3 regions of the Comamonas testosteroni genome follow, and region 3 is predicted to be linked to each of the others. Evidence: riboswitches for the same ligand, from Rfam matches in the RefSeq annotation. Region 3 holds a riboswitch; each other region holds the start of a gene.

Region 1 (3,665 bases), 180 kb from region 3:
ATCCAACGTCAACAGCGCCGTGGCGTGGTCATGAAATACAGCGCCGCTGATCGAGAGGCGCTGCTCGGGAGCTTCTGCCCACCCTTCATAGCCTTCGCCGCTGAAGCCGGTTGCGTTGGCTGACATCCGGCGCCTGGGCAGATCAATGAAGCCTCGCTCTTGTAAGTGACGAATCGCTGCAAGGCGAGCGGCAATGAGGGTGCAGTCATCCTTGAGGGCCCCCTTGGGGTGGCGGAAATGTGCCGTGGGTTTTTTGCTCAGAGGTTGGCCTGCTAACACTGGCGTTAGTGATAGATCGCAGGCAGGACATTTGCATCTAGCGTTTCCGTCGATGACTTCGGCATCGTGGATGTAACGTGGCTCGCCAGTGCGCGAATCATGTGCCCATTTCAGGGGTACGGAGTCAGTGTTGAGAGAGGCGCGCACTGACGCTGCGTGGGAGTTCACCTGCCAGATACTCGAATCTTGCGTCATTGGGATCTCCTAGTTGTGGGAAATTGATCCTTGCCTCACTTGTTGATGCTGGCCGTACGGCTCGCGGCGAATGCGCAGAAGGAAGCTCGGGATGTGTGTTCGCCACCGATGCTACAGATATTGACTGCTCTGCATTTAATCCTGATTGTCCCCCCGCCACCCGGGATTTGCCGCTCGCACTGACGGATTAAACCAATCGCGTCGCAATGTCTAATATCGACACCAGCAGTCATTGACCAAGCCAAGTTTGATGAGACTTTCAGCCTTGATCAGGCTCTCACGGCGACGCGCCGGACGACTGCTTCAGCCGGTATATGACCGTTGCAGAACGACCCATTGCAGACTTTTGATTCGCAGCGAGAAGCGCCTTTCTATACTTGGTGCTTTTTCACTTTGAATGAAACGCGTCATTCGCTCGTGAAGGATTTAGCTCCAATTTTTTCTCTGCGAGCCACCCGAACGTCAGCCCCAAACTCGCCCAGATCAATGCTTGCAAGCCCAGTGCTGCAACTCTGAAATCCCACAGCAAGGAGGCGGGGAAATCAACGGGAACCTCATTGATGGTTGGCAGTATCTGAAGACAGGTCGTAGTCAACACCAAGAAGAGGCAAGCGCGCAAAATCACAGCCTCCCATGAACCAAACCGTTGCGGCAATTTGCGCCCCGCATAAAGCGCTATGACCAACGCAGCCACACAAATGGCAATGGAGCCGAAAAACAATGCTGTGCGCAATTCGATCGTTCCACCTTGCCCAACCGAAGGTGGATTGGGTGGATATTTGATATAGGGGATCAACGCAATGCAGGTGAAGCCCAGCACGGCGAGGCTGGCAGATAGTGCCCTAGCGGAAAGTCGGCTCCAGCGGCCGTAAGCCATGGAGAAAACGATTGCAAATATCCCGCCTAGAGCCGATGTGAAAACGACGATGGCAACAAACAGACCAATGCCTGATTGCGTGTCTCTGCTCACCAGTTCTTCAGGCAAATAAGGGCGATGACTGTGCTCTTGCGTCTGTGCAGGACTATGGTGCGAAGAGGCATGGTCTTCATGACTAGCACCGGATGCCTCCAGCGCAATTGCTTGTTCAATCGATGACTCACCTACCAATTTTGCAAACGAGAAAGCCAACAGGCCCGCGACCAAGCCCGCGATCATGCCGCGCAGCAGTAGTTGTCTAATCATAGGAGCCCTCGGCTGTCAGTGGCAGGGGAAGCCTAGCAAGTGGCGGCCATCGTGCACAAATTCGTGCACGTACATACTGTTGAAGACGGCCAGCGCACCTTCTTCAATGCCGACAAAGTAAATGGCCAGCATGAAAAAAAGGCCCGCAAAAATGATCCAGGGCAACTGGTCACGGATAGGAAAAGAAATCGGTTGGACAACCGATGGCAGGGCAGAAACAGATGGCTGCATAAGAACTCCAGGAATACGCGTCCTAGGTAAGTCAGCGCAGGCTTGCAGCATTGCACTGACCCAGTGGGGTAGTTTCTCTTGGCAAAGGTCTGACTCGATGAAAGCAAAGCCCAAGAGCTTTCATTCACGTTACAGTGGCGCGACCGTGCTGGGTTTACACCAGCTTCTTTGACAAGAAAGTTCGCAAGATTCTACCGCCGCCTCATCCAAAGTATCGAAGATTCGCTGAGTTCAGTAGGAGCGCAAAAGCATGAGAACGATGCTCACACTGTTATGTGCACAGGTGCCTCCTGCATTGCGTGCAGGACACTTTCCTGATGACGATGGGCTCGATACGACTCAGCTTGCTGATGCTTCACTGAACTTATCTGGCCCGGAGCGGCATTCCGCGCGTGTCATTTGCAGTTCGTCTCGGGCCGCACAGCAAACAGCTCAAGCAATGGGCATCAATGACTATCAACTGGAGCCTGCCTTGAAGGAGGTGGACTATGGCCTCTGGTCTGGCGTCAGCCTCAAAGATATCGAACCTCAGTTGCTGGGGACTTGGCTGCGGGATCCATCCATGAGTCCTCCGAATGGGGAGTCGCTGGATATGGTGTGCCGCAGAACAAGAAGCTGGTTTGAAGCATCTCAACACCAGCAGGGCATGTCGTTGGTGTTCACACATGCCAATGTCATTAAGGCCCTGGTGTTGAGTGTGCTGGGTGCACCGATGACTGCAATGTTCCACCTGGATATCGCACCACTGAGTCTGACCAGACTCACCTGCCATCAAGGAAGATGGCAGGTTCAGTGCCTAGGCGTTCCTCTGAAGCATCAATAGTCGCAGGCCTGAGCAGATTTTGGATGAGCAGGCCCACTGCTCTTGCTTATCAGAAGGTAGTGCGGAACGTCACTCGCACGGCCCGAGGCTCACCTGGATGGACGATACGACCATCAACTGCGGTGGCCTCATTGGGCAAACGTGATCCGTAATAGTATTGAATGTCGTCAAACTTCTTGTTGAAGAGGTTGAACACATCCAGCGTCAGGCTCGCATCACGTCCCAGAATATCTTTCAAGCTGCGAGTCAGGCGCCAGTTGACCGTTGATACTGGTTTGGAGCGCACGGTGTTGTCTTCCACCAGCGCACTGCTACCCAGGTAGCGCCACTGAAGGCTGGTGGTCCATGGGCCCAAGTCACGCCAGGTTGCGGCGACAGAGGACACCACATCCACCGCGTTGGGGATGCGGTCGCCGTTGGTGAAACGTGCCTTGGACAGAGCCAGGTCGGCATCCAGCAAAAAATGCTTCCCAGGCGTCCAGCGGTTATTGATTTCCACACCGTGACGCCGGCTGGCAAGGCTGGCTTCAGTGGTTCCGGCATCACCAACATAGATCAGCTCTGACTTGGAGCGGAGATGCCAGTACGAAATCGATGTTTGCAGGTCGGTAATGGCCTCCGTGCGTGCACCGATTTCCCAGCCGCGAGAAGGAGCAATTCCGGGAGACGGCTCCACAGGCTCACCGCTGCGCGGGTCGATGCGGCTCATCACGCCTCGCGCATCGTTGCTATGAAAGCCTTTACCCGCATTCAGAAAGAATTCCGTGTTCTGCCAGGGGCCCGCAACAAACGTCAGTTTGGGCGAGATCCGGCTTGCATTAGCCTTGCCTGAGTTCAAGGGTTGGCCGAGGCTGTTGACATCAAAGCGGTAGCTGTCCCCGCGTAGGCCCACAACACTGCGCAACCATGAGGTGAGTTGCACTTCTGACTGCGCATACAGACCCACATGAGTTT
Region 2 (3,665 bases), 190 kb from region 3:
GGCATCTTTGACCTTGCCCTTCCAGAGATTGGCTTCCCAGTTCGCGCCAAGGCTGGGTAGGACCTGGCGGATGCCCAACTCAACCATGCGACCACTTTCTGGCTTGAGGTTGGTGTTGCCATACGTCGGGTTGTAGAGCTGCGACAAAGTCGGGGCTGCATAGCTGGTCGCATAGTTGCCAAAGATGGTCACATTGCCAACTTGCTGATTGATCCCCACGCTCCCTGTTGTCTTGCTCCCCCAGACGTCGTACTTGTCATGACGAACCCCTGCGGCAAGAATAGGACCGGAAACGCCAACTTGGTATTCCCCGTTGGCATAGAGCGACTTGCGCTTATTCTTGCCCTGCAAGCTGCCATAAGCCCCCCACTGTGATGCGCTCGCATCGTAGAGCTCTGCGCCGCCAAGGACCTTGAATCCTTGACCCGCATACTTGAGGCTGTAGTTCAGCTGCTTGCTCTGATCCTTGTAGTTGGCAGTGCCGACAAAACCGCTGTCGTAGAACGGAACCAGCTCTCCCTGATTGAAGTAATTTTTATAGTCCAGAGAGAAATGATTCCAGGGGGCGGTGACATATCCCAGCAACCCGTCGTTGGGATCCGCGTTGGTACGACGTGTCTGCGTCCAACCAAGCTCCAAGCGTTGGCTGAGTTGCTCTGTGAGACGTTGCTCAAGATAGGCGCTAGCTGTGTCTGTGCGGCGATCGTTGTAGGCGTTGGGATCCGGAAGCTGCATGCCCCAATAGGCCGGGGCGCCGTTAGGACCCGTTGTGACCTCTTTCAGTTGGGCATAGTTAAAGCGATTCTTGTTATGTGTGAGGGCGATGCCGGCATCGATGGACTTTCCACGAAAATCAGCAGACGCTTGAAGTGTGGTGTCACGAGTACCTTCGTACTTCAGCAGACCATCGCTGTCAGTGTGAGACGCATATAAAGAGGTGCTCAGCTTGCCATCGGCAACATCAAAGGCCTGTTGAAACGAGGCTTTGGCCTTTTTCCAACCGAGAGAACCAGCTTCAACAGAGATACTGCGCTTGGGCTCGAGCGAACCACGCTTCGTCGTAATCGAGATGACTCCAGCAGTTGCGTTCGAGCCGTACAGAACCGTCTGTGGTCCTCGCAGAATTTCAATGCGAGAGATGGACGAAGGATCATATTGGCTCAGTAGGTTGGCCACATCTCCCGTGCTGGGCAGATTCATGGAAACCCCGTCGACCACAACCAACACGTTGGCAGAGCCAAAGCCTCTCATCTTGATGTAGTTGTACTGACCTGGGCCTCCGACTTGTTTGAACTCCAGCCCAGGCACACTTCGAAGAACTTCGGTGAGATCAGTGTACGAGCCGCGCTCGATCTGCTCCTGCTCGATGATGGTTGCAGCTTGCGTCAGCGTGAAAACATCTTTATCCAGCTTGGATGCTTCCACCAGCGTTTCCGCCAACTGGGTTCCGGCGGCATCTGAGCCGGAATCTCTCAAACTGGGCCGTTGCTGAGAGGATGGCGCAGCTTGTCCCGTGGCCTGTTCAGTTCCAGGAGAGCTTTGCGCAAACGCGAACGACGAGAGAAGAGGTGGAAGCAGTCCGAGCGCCGCAGCGCTCATCAATCTGGTTTTCATTGAGGTAGCAAGTCATAAGGCTTGCCGCCACCAGACAAACAGACAGCGGAACGCAGCCCATCGCATCGATGAGCTGTGTCGTCGAAGTATGAGCTTGTCAGGTGCGATGGGACCGTGAATGCGGAACTATCATGATGCGGCAAACATAAACAAAAAGAGTTTGTTTACGCTACTGCATCGGTAGACCCGTCCACTCAGAGCCCTCGCTCAATGGCACAGTAACGACTCGCATTGGCAGGTCTCCTGGCTCACACCGTCTTTGGCGCTGTGTGCCCCTTCCCGCCGAAATTGGCAGTGGTTATGGCAGCAGCTCGGTGCTCACAGTTGCGAGGACAGCCACGTATTTGCAACGTGTTCCCGTTTTCATTCCCTTAGAAAAGGGAAGCTCAATGCTGAAGCGGGATTCTACATGGCTTAAAAATTTTGTCTCCTCGCTCATTTAGACGATGTGGTGCAGCGCTCCCTCTAGGCAGGCTGAATCTCCCCCACTCCTGTAGACACTTCCGTGACTCAAGCCCCGGCGCGCTCAAAATCGTCGGGCCTGACTCCACCCAGATGACTGTGGCGGCGTGACCGGTTGCAGAACACCTCGATGTAATCAAACACATCGGCCAACGGATGAGACCCAGCGATAAATGGATTACACCTATCTATCTGAGCTCATCGCAACGGGCAAACGTGCGTTCACAGTTGACCTCATCAAGGCCCAATCGTTCACAGCGATGATGAGTACGATGTCGCCATTTGACATGCGTACTGATGGCTGATTCCTAATCGATGGCACTTTTGTCCGGAATGCTAGATCTAGCACAACCATCTCTGTCGAGCAGCGCTGTAACAGCTCCAGCCCTTCTGCTGTCATCCGTACGGAGCGGCTTTCGCAGTCCACGGGTAGGTACTGAGGGGGTCTACGTATTCCGGTTGAATTAACCGCCTGTGCTGGTTACGGCTGACAAGTCTGCGGGTCTTGACCGACTGAGTTCGGCCAGAAGCGGAATTCCAATACATCTTTCTGAGTGTCCGCTTCCAAGAGAATGTGTTTATTAACGTTGCGAGCGGATTCGTGACCGAGGCAGTAAACTCATGCCATCGTTACAATCTGCCAAGCTCTGCGCTCCCATCTCGGGATGAAAAAGGGAACACGTTGAAACTACGTGGCTGTCCTCGCAACTGTAAGCACTGAGTCCTTCACGAAAGCCACTGCTTTGTTCTCAAGGCGGGAAGGTGTGAATGGCGCCAAACACGGTGCGAGCCAGGAGACCTGCCAGTGCGATTCGTTACTGTGCCATCGAGCGAGGGCTCTAGGTGGACGGATAGCTCCGTTCAGTAGCGTAAACCAAGCGTTTTTCGTTTTGATGTTTATGTTTGCTGCCCCGGAGCCTCGTCCACATCTGGATCGAGTTGCCCTTTTCTTGCACAAAGACGATTGCGATAGCCCTGCATCTCACCAATGCTGGCCAGCAAGGCGGCGCTGCGCATAAAAAGTATTCTGGTTGCGGCAAGCTACTGACGTGCCACTCCATGAAATCAAAAATCGTTCACGCCAGCGCTCTGAGTCTGCTCCCCGCCCTGGTCCCCTTCAACGTGCTTGCCCAGTCAAAAACGACAGGGCTCCCTACATCAATACACATTGCTCAGGCAGAAAATGGCAGCCGCAGCAACGAGCCTGTTGCTGATACAGCCCCGGAAGCCGCAACACTTGGGGAGGTCTCCGTCACCAGCCGTCACTATGACAACGCAGTTGGAATGAGTGATGCGGCATCGCAAGGTGTCATCCGCTCCGAGCTGCTGGAAAGCCGCCCGGCGCTGCGCCCCGGCGAAGTGCTGGAGTTCGTGCCTGGGGTCATCGTCACCCAGCATTCGGGAGATGGCAAAGCCAATCAGTATTTTCTGCGCGGCTTCAATCTCGATCACGGAACCGACTTTGCGACCAGCGTCGATGGCATGCCGGTGAATATGCCAACGCATGGACATGGGCAGGGCTATTCCGATATGAACTTTCTGGTTCCGGAGCTCGTCGACCGTATCGAATACAGCAAAGGCCCGTACTT
Region 3 (3,665 bases):
TCGATGTGTTGCTTGATGTGGCAGCCTCCGGCATCAATCGCATAGAGCGCGACGGCATCTCGCACAGCCATGCCGCGCGCTTTTTGCTGATCGGCACCATGAACCCCGAAGAAGGCATGCTGCGACCACAGTTGCTGGACCGGCTGGGCCTGTGCGTGCAACTGGACAATGCCAATGATCCGCAACTGCGCAGCAGCATTGTCAGGGCCAGGCTGCGCTTTGATCAGGACCCCCAGGGCTTTGCCCGATCTCATGCAACCGAGCAACAGGAGATTCGCCAAAGGCTGGCGCAGGCCCGCAGCCGTTGTCGCAATGCCTCGGAGCTGGCATGGAGTGATGACGTCCACGAGGCCGTGGCCCTGCAGTGCATTGCCGCCCAGGTCGACGGGCTGCGGGCCGACCTGGTCATGCTGCGCGCTGCACGCGCCCTGGCGGCCTGGCAAGGCAGTCAGAGCATCACGCCAGCCCATGTGGCCGAAGTCGCGCCACTGGTGCTGCAGCATCGCGCTGCCCAGCCAGACCCGGGCAGCGCCAGTCAGCCCCGGCAGACACCGGCCAGCACACCACCAGCCGCGCCCGCAGCCCAATCCGGCAGGGACAGCAAAGACCGCGTAGAGCCTGGTACCCAGGTGCCAGCATCCCATTCGCCGGCCATCGGCGAGCCCGGCGCCACCAGCTCCTTGCCTCAAGACACAGGTCCGGGCCTCGAACAGCCGCCTGCCGGCTGGGGGCAAGCTCGGGCCGTGAGCAGCGTCGCATTTGAGGCTCAACAGGCCGACGCCATGGCGCAGGCAGCCCTGGAGGCCCTGGCCGCAAAAAAAGCCCGAGCCTCCGGTCCGCTGCGCTGAGCGCCGGCCGGAGGCAAGTCGGCTCAGAAAACCATGGCCTGGCCCTGGCCAGCCACGCCGCACCCAGCATCCTCAAGATGCCAGGGGCATCGATTGACTGGACTGCTACCCTGCGCCAGCGCCAAGGTCAGCCGCTGGCCTCCGCACATCTGCGCTGGCGCCAGCCGGAGGGAGCTGTACCCAGGCAACACCTGTTCCTGCTGGACTGCTCGGCCTCCATGGTGGAGAGCGGTGCGTTTGCCCAGGCCAAGGGTCTGCTGCTGCAGTGGCTGCGCCGGGCCTATCTGCAGCGCGAATCCGTGGCCCTGCTCTGCTTCGGCGCAGGTCGGCTGCACTGGCTGCTGGAGCCCGCGAGGGCGCCACGCTGGAATGCCGATCTGATCGAGCCGCTGCGCGGCGGTGGCGGCACGCCGCTGACCCAGGCCCTGCAGGCAGGCTGGCAGATGGCGGCCAGACACTCCCGGCAACCGTCCTGCCTGTGGCTGATCAGCGACTTCCGCAGCCCCGATGTGCTGCAGCTGGAGCGCGGTCCCGTACCTGCCTTGACACAGATTCTGGTGGACTGTGAAACCGCTGCGGGCCAGAGCAGACGTCTGTTTGGCGGCGCCGAGCGACTGGCAAAGGTCTGGCCGGACACCCTGCGACTGCCGCTGAAATTCGCCCAATAAATGCCCCCGACCCTCTAACAGACAAGCGCCAATAGCCATCTATTTTGATAATCATCAAACAGGGCATCACTGCGGCCCGCCTGCTCGCCTGATCGATATACGGTCACCGTACAGACAGCAGGAAAGCTACTGCCAAGCCGATGAATTTGGCCGGGTGCATCAGGTTATCGCGTAAGATCGCGCCACCACAGGTGCCTCATGGCGTGCTTTTGCACGCGGAGGTGAAACGAGAAGCAGGTGGATGGAGTTCTCCCATCAATCCTGCACTGCACCCGCAACGGTAATCAGAGATATGGAGATGCAAGCTCTGGCCCACGGCCATGGCAGCCACTGCGAAAGCGGGAAGGCGCATCGATATGCCACCCTCAGGTGGGCTCTGTAAGTCCGGAGACCGGCCTGATGTGTACAAGACGCAGCGGGATTGCATGTGGCTTGTGATATGTCCGTGCCTGCGCGCGGCTCATCACCTCTTCATTTTCCCTCTGCACATTTTGTTTGTCTGGCCCGGGTTTCGGCCAAACCGACCGTGAATGACCTATGTTGCATGGAATTTGCCATTCAGATTTGTCCCTGTGGGTCGGCGGCGCGCTGACCGCACTGTGTGGAGCAGAGCTTGTCCAGCCCTGAGCCCATCCAGATTCGTGGCTGGTGTCCCAGCACCTGGAAGCCCATGCAGGCACAGGACGGCTGGATCGTGCGCGTGCGACCTCGCTGTGCGTCTCTCACCGCCGCTCAGTGGCTGGTACTGGCCGAACTCGCACGAACCCATGCCTCGGGCCAGATCGAGTTGACCCGCCTCGGCAATCTGCAACTGCGCGGCGTGCACGAATCGGCTCTGCCTGCCTTGCGCGCAGCGCTCGTTGTTTCCAGGCTGGCCCCTGCCGATGAGCAGGCAGATCTGGCGCCTGCCGTGCATTGCACTCCGTTCTATACAAGAGGAGATCGCACCCATGCACTGGCTCTGGCGCTTTGCGGTGCAACTGCGCGTGACCTCAGTCCCCTGGCCCTGCAACAGCAGAACATGCCGGCCCTGCCCGGCAAATTCGACATGCTGGTCGACGATCCGCAGTGCCATCTCCGAAGCCTGAGCTCCGACCTTCAACTATGGGCCTGCGCCGATGGAGGCTATGGACTTGCCCTGGGCCAATCGGAAGACTGGTATGGCTTTGAGACTGCACCGGCTGCCGTGCAGGCAGCCATACAGATTGCCCTGTGGTTTGCCCGCGAGCGCAGTGCGCAGGCGGCAGGCCGATTGCGCGGCCTTGCCAAGCCTATCGACCTTCATGCCTGCGGACTCGCCAAGGCCAGTCATCACCTTGAGCCCCGCACTCCGGACAGGAGCGCTGCCAGGCCGTTGCGGCCCGGAGCGCTCAATCCTCACGGCCTGCTGCTCGGCGCCCCCTTGGGACGCCTGGACGCATGGGCCATACAGAAGCTGGCGGCTCTCATGCCCGAACAAGCGGAGATCCGGGTCACGCCCTGGAAATCCTTGCTGCTGCCGAACAAGCACCTGGATTCACTGCCTGCCAGGCTCGATGCCAGGGACTGGATCAGCCAGTCTGCGGATGTGCGCCTGCGGGTCTCGGCCTGCACCGGTGCCCCCAACTGCCCTCAGGCCCATATCCCGGCCCAGCCCATGGCCTTGCAATTCGCCAGCTCACAGGCGGCGGACCGGCATCTTCATATCAGCGGCTGCGCCAAGCTCTGTGCCCTGACTGCCGATGCGACAAGTGTGGTGTTTGCCAGCCAGGACACAACGGGCCAGATATGGCTCCACGCCAGCCCCGCCGAAGCGCAGCCGTCGGCCCGGGCATCCATTCCCTATCGGCCTCTGAACTCCGATCCTCACGAGATACAGCAACAACTCAATGACCTACAACTATGAAAAGTGCGGTGAAGAGATTTACCGGCAATCGTTCAGCATCATCCGCCGAGAGGCCGATCTCAAGCGCTTCAACCCCGTGGAAGAGCGGGTCGCCTGCCGCATGATTCACGCGGCCGGCATGGTGGAACTGGCCGCACATATCCATTTCTCCCCGACCTTTGCCGAAGCAGCGGAAGCCGCGCTGCAGCGCGGAGCACCCGTGCTCTGCGATGCACGCATGGTCAGCGAGGGGATCACGCGCAAGCGCCTGTCGGCCCGGAACCC

Evidence for each region. A riboswitch is a leader RNA that binds a small molecule or an ion and turns the genes downstream of it on or off. The one in region 3 is predicted to bind cobalamin.
Region 1: linked by a shared signal. The riboswitch ahead of F0P97_RS11600 (CbtB domain-containing protein) and the one ahead of F0P97_RS10755 (nitrite reductase) in region 3 are both predicted to bind cobalamin.
Region 2: linked by a shared signal. The riboswitch ahead of F0P97_RS11615 (TonB-dependent receptor plug domain-containing protein) and the one ahead of F0P97_RS10755 (nitrite reductase) in region 3 are both predicted to bind cobalamin.

What each region holds. Positions count from the first base shown of each region.
Region 1 is NZ_CP043568.1:2,538,242-2,541,906, forward strand. Features, by position in the region: gene F0P97_RS11590 (hypothetical protein) at 1-474, opposite strand, end outside; gene F0P97_RS11595 (CbtA family protein) at 863-1,657, opposite strand; gene F0P97_RS11600 (CbtB domain-containing protein) at 1,673-1,888, opposite strand; cobalamin riboswitch at 1,951-2,102, opposite strand; gene F0P97_RS11605 (histidine phosphatase family protein) at 2,139-2,711, shown strand; gene F0P97_RS11610 (TonB-dependent receptor) at 2,761-3,665, opposite strand, start outside.
Region 2 is NZ_CP043568.1:2,542,638-2,546,302, reverse strand. Features, by position in the region: gene F0P97_RS11615 (TonB-dependent receptor plug domain-containing protein) at 1-1,614, opposite strand, end outside; cobalamin riboswitch at 1,830-2,020, opposite strand; cobalamin riboswitch at 2,708-2,898, shown strand; gene F0P97_RS11610 (TonB-dependent receptor) at 3,136-3,665, shown strand, end outside.
Region 3 is NZ_CP043568.1:2,353,784-2,357,448, reverse strand. Features, by position in the region: gene F0P97_RS10765 (ATP-binding protein) at 1-848, shown strand, start outside; gene F0P97_RS10760 (vWA domain-containing protein) at 926-1,516, shown strand; cobalamin riboswitch at 1,689-1,931, shown strand; gene F0P97_RS10755 (nitrite reductase) at 2,130-3,401, shown strand; gene F0P97_RS10750 (precorrin-8X methylmutase) at 3,385-3,665, shown strand, end outside.